2 regions of the Limnohabitans sp. TEGF004 genome follow, and region 1 is predicted to be linked to the other one. Evidence: predicted binding sites of a transcription regulator. Region 1 holds the regulator's gene; the other holds the start of a gene.
The links. The regulator LexA, encoded in region 1, represses DNA repair genes until DNA is damaged. The targets are predictions, from matches to a motif close to ACTGTATNNNNATACAGT.
Positions count from the first base shown of each region.

Region 2: LINBF2_RS05375 (DNA topoisomerase IV subunit B) is a predicted target of LexA. The motif match lies at 1,241-1,258, and genes of this name have one in related genera.

Region 1 covers NZ_AP027056.1:1,371,686-1,373,888, forward strand. Annotated here, with positions in the region: gene LINBF2_RS06490 (asparaginase) at 1-695, opposite strand, end outside; gene lexA (transcriptional repressor LexA) at 791-1,447, shown strand; gene LINBF2_RS06500 (hypothetical protein) at 1,461-1,697, shown strand; gene LINBF2_RS06505 (D-2-hydroxyacid dehydrogenase family protein) at 1,759-2,203, shown strand, end outside.
Region 2 covers NZ_AP027056.1:1,066,459-1,068,661, reverse strand. Annotated here, with positions in the region: gene LINBF2_RS05375 (DNA topoisomerase IV subunit B) at 1-1,208, opposite strand, end outside; gene LINBF2_RS05370 (MFS transporter) at 1,372-2,203, shown strand, end outside.

The DNA of each region.
Region 1 (2,203 bases):
ACCACCCAACCCTGCGGCGCATCGTGTGCCGTCAGCGCGCGTACCAAGCGGCCATCGGCGCCTGTATGGTTGAACACCAGCTCCACACGCGGCCAGTGCTGGCAAGCCACCACCTGCGCCACGCTAGGCACACGTAACACGGCGGGGTGCATCACACCCGCTTGCGAGGTGAATGGGTTGCGCTGGTGGCTATGACTTTTTTGCACAGCATTGCCCGCATGCACTTGGCCTGCGCACACCACCGACACACCTGATGCCGCGGGCTGTTGCACCCAAGTTAAAGCGTCTTTGAGGTTGCCGGGGCCATCGCTGTCAGGCGCATTGGCGGGCAACATGGCGCAGGTGATGGCCACGGGCTTGGTGGGCTGCAAGACGGCTTGCAAAAAGTAGGCGGTTTCTTCAAGTGTGTCAGTGCCGTGGGTGATGACCACGCCTTGCACATCGTCTTGTTCTGAGTAGTGCGACACACGAGCCAACAGGCTTTGCCACACCGCAAAAGACATGTCTTTGCTGTCGATTTGGGCCACTTGTTCGCTCAACAGCTCAACGCCATCATGGGCAACGCCTTGCAATAAATCAGCCACGGCCACTTGGCCAGCCGTGTAGGTTTGAGGCTTGGCGGCATCGCTTGCCAAGCCCGCAATCGTCCCGCCTGTGGCTAAAACAACGATTTTTTTAGTTTTTTTTGCATTCATAGCTTGCCAAACTCAAAAAGCTGGTTAAAAATACAGTTACTGGATGTGTAAACAGTTGCACACCGCAAGACACACATTGTGCAGGAGTCGAACCGATGATTGAAATGCCAAAACTAACCGCCCGTCAGCAACAGATTCTGGAGCTTATCCAGTCTGCCATTGCCAACACCGGTTCGCCCCCTACTCGTGCAGAAATTGCCGCAGAGCTTGGCTTCAAATCGGCCAACGCCGCTGAAGAACATTTGCAAGCCTTGGCCCGTAAAGGCGCCATCGAACTGGTGAGCGGCACCTCTCGCGGCATTCGCCTCAAGGGTGGCAACCAACGCAGCTACCAAGAAAGCAGTTTCAGCGCTTCGCCCTCAGGCTTCTCTCTGCCGCTCGTGGGCCGAGTCGCTGCTGGCTCACCCATCTTGGCGCAAGAGCATGTGGACCAAACTTATTTTGTAGAAAGCAGCTTGTTCCAACGCAAGCCCGACTATTTGCTGCGTGTGCGCGGCATGTCCATGCGCGACGCAGGCATCATGGACGGCGACTTGTTGGCTGTGCAATCCACACGCGACGCCAAAAACGGCCAAATCGTGGTGGCCCGCTTGGGCGAAGACGTGACTGTTAAGCGCTTTCGCAAAACCGCCAGCCACATTGAGCTACTCGCAGAAAACCCCGACTTCAAAACCATTGTGGTCGAACCTGGCGAGCCCTTTGAAATTGAAGGTTTGGCCGTTGGCCTGATCCGTAACACCATGATGATGTAAAGAAAGAACGACCATGAGCCTCGCACTTTTTGGCGCTTACCGCCTCCTCAATCCTCTGCAAAATGTGGTTCGCGGCTTCATGCCCGCACAAGCCCTGCAAAGCACCCGTCGCCCTTTGCCTTTGCGCGTTGCACGCGTGATGGAAGCCCAACACAGCCGTAGCCAAGCTGGCCGCATGGTCATCTCGGGTCGCATGGCGGATGTGTGTGCCGAACTCGACCGTTTGGCCGAGCTAGAAAACCGTCACTGATATTTGCAATCGGGCTCACGCGCCACGCGTGAAGCCCCGTGCTGCAAGGCACAATCGGGGGATGAATATTGTCATCCTCGACGACTACCAAGATGTCGTGCGCAAGCTCGCTTGTGCGTCAAAATTAGAAGCCTTTCCAGCCAAGGTTTACACCAACACCATCAAAGGTGTTGGCCAGTTGTCTGTCAGACTGCGTGATGCCGAAGTGCTGGTGTTGATCCGTGAACGCACACACATCAATCGCCAGTTGCTAGACAAACTTCCCAAGCTCAAACTCATTTCTCAAACCGGCAAGATCGGTAGCCACGTGGATGTGGCAGCTTGCACTGAACGCGGCATTGCCGTGGCCGAAGGCTCGGGCTCACCTATTGCGCCCGCCGAACTGACGTGGGCTTTGATCATGGCTGCCATGCGCCGCCTGCCCCAATACATCAGCAATCTCAAACACGGCGCTTGGCAGCAGTCAGGCTTCAAAGCAGGCTCTATGCCCACCAATTTTGGGTTGG
Region 2 (2,203 bases), 310 kb from region 1:
TCTACTTTTTGGCCGGCTTTTTGGCGACTTTGTGCAGCTTTGATGGCCAACTCAGCCAGCTTTTTGCCGTACTCAACGTGCTGGTTGAGCCACAGCTCCATGGTAGGGCGCACATAGCTTGACACCAAGCGCACAGCGTCGCGCGAATTGAGGCGTTCTTTGATTTGACCTTGGAACTGCGGGTCAAGCACCTTGGCGCTCAGCACGTAGCTGGCACGGGCAAACACGTCTTCTGGCATGAGCTTGACGCCCTTGGGCAGCAAAGCGTGCAACTCGATGAAGCTTTTCACCGCCGTGAACAACCCATCGCGCAAGCCGCTGTCGTGTGTACCACCAGCGCTGGTGGGAATCAGGTTGACATAGCTTTCGCGCACAGGTGCGCCGTCTTCGGTGAAGGCCACAGCCCATGCTGCGCCCTCGCCTTCGGCAAAGCTGTCGTGGTTGCTATCGGCATAGCCATCGCCTTCAAACAAAGGAATGACGGGGTCGCCATGCAGTGTCTGCATCAAATAGTCACGCAGGCCGCCTTTGTAGAGCCAGTTTTGCGTGTCTTTGGTTTTCTCATTGATGAGCGTCACGCTCACGCCGGGCATGAGCACAGCTTTGCTGCGCAGCAAGTGCACCAACTCGTTCATCGGCAAGGCCGAGGATTCAAAATATTTGGCATCGGGCCACACGCGCACGGTGGTGCCTTGCTTGCGGTCGCCTGATTCTTGTTTGCGGGTGGTGAGTTTTTCCACCACGTCGCCACCTGAGAACACCAAGCGGGCCACTTGGCCTTCACGGTACGAGGTGGCTTCCATGCGTTTGGCCAGCGCGTTGGTCACGCTCACACCCACGCCGTGTAAACCGCCAGAGAAGCTGTATGCGCCGCCCGAGCCTTTGTCAAACTTGCCACCTGCGTGCAAGCGGGTGAACACCAGTTCAATGACGGGTGCTTTTTCTTCGGGGTGCATGCCAAACGGAATGCCACGGCCATCGTCGTCGATGCTGACCGAGCCATCGCTGTGCAGCGTGACGCCAATTTTTTTGCCGTGTCCAGCAAGCGCCTCGTCAGCCGCGTTGTCCAACACTTCTTGAATGATGTGCAGCGGGTTGTCGGTGCGGGTGTACATGCCCGGACGTTGCTTGACGGGTTCGAGTCCTTTGAGGACGCGAATCGAGCCTTCCGAGTACTGGGGCGGTGTAGTGGGTTGCTTTGTAGCCATGGGGCAGAATTGTAGACAGATTCAAACGCAGCACTGTATAAAACAACAGACTCATCTTCTTTGCAAACCGAATCGGCTCAGAACCTGAGCATTTGCGGCATCCAGCCGACTTGGCACAACGCCTTTGACAGCAGCTGTGCAACACATTGGGTAAAGTCGACCTATGACCAACCAACACAAAACACTGCCCATGTGGCAGGTACTGGCCTGCGGGGCCGCCATCGTCACCTTGTCCATGGGCGTGCGTCACGGCTTTGGCCTGTGGCTGCAACCCATCACCCAAGCCCAAGACTGGACACGCGAAAACTTCGCCATGGCCATTGCCATTCAAAACCTGACTTGGGGTTTTGCAGGCATCTTCTCGGGCATGTTGGCGGACCGCTTTGGCGCCTTCCGAGTCATTGTGACCTGTGCAGTGATGTATTCGCTGGGCTTGATTGGCATGGCGTATTCAGACACGCCCGCCTTATTCACCGCGACTGCTGGTGTCTTGATTGGCATTGCCCAAGCAGGCACCACCTACGCCGTGATCTACGGTGTGATTGGCCGCAATGTGAGTGCAGCCAAGCGTTCGTGGGCCATGGGTGTGGCAGCGGCGGCGGGCTCGTTTGGCCAGTTTTTGATGGTGCCCACCGAGGGCTACCTCATCAGCACCTTTGGTTGGCAAGAGGCCTTGGTGTGGTTGGCGCTGTCGGCCATGCTCATCATTCCCCTCGCCTACGGTTTGCGTGAACCTGGCTTTGGAGGAGGTGCGACACCGCACCGCGACCAATCCATCCTGCATGCGCTGCGTGAGGCCATGGGCTATCGCAGCTTTCAACTGCTGATGGCGGGCTACTTTGTGTGCGGCTTTCAGGTGGTGTTCATTGGCGTGCACATGCCCAGCTACCTCAAGGACCACGGCTTGTCGCCTGAAGTGGCCAGCATTGCTTTGGCGCTGATTGGTTTGTTCAACGTGTTTGGCACCTACATCGCAGGCAGCTTGGGCCAGCGCA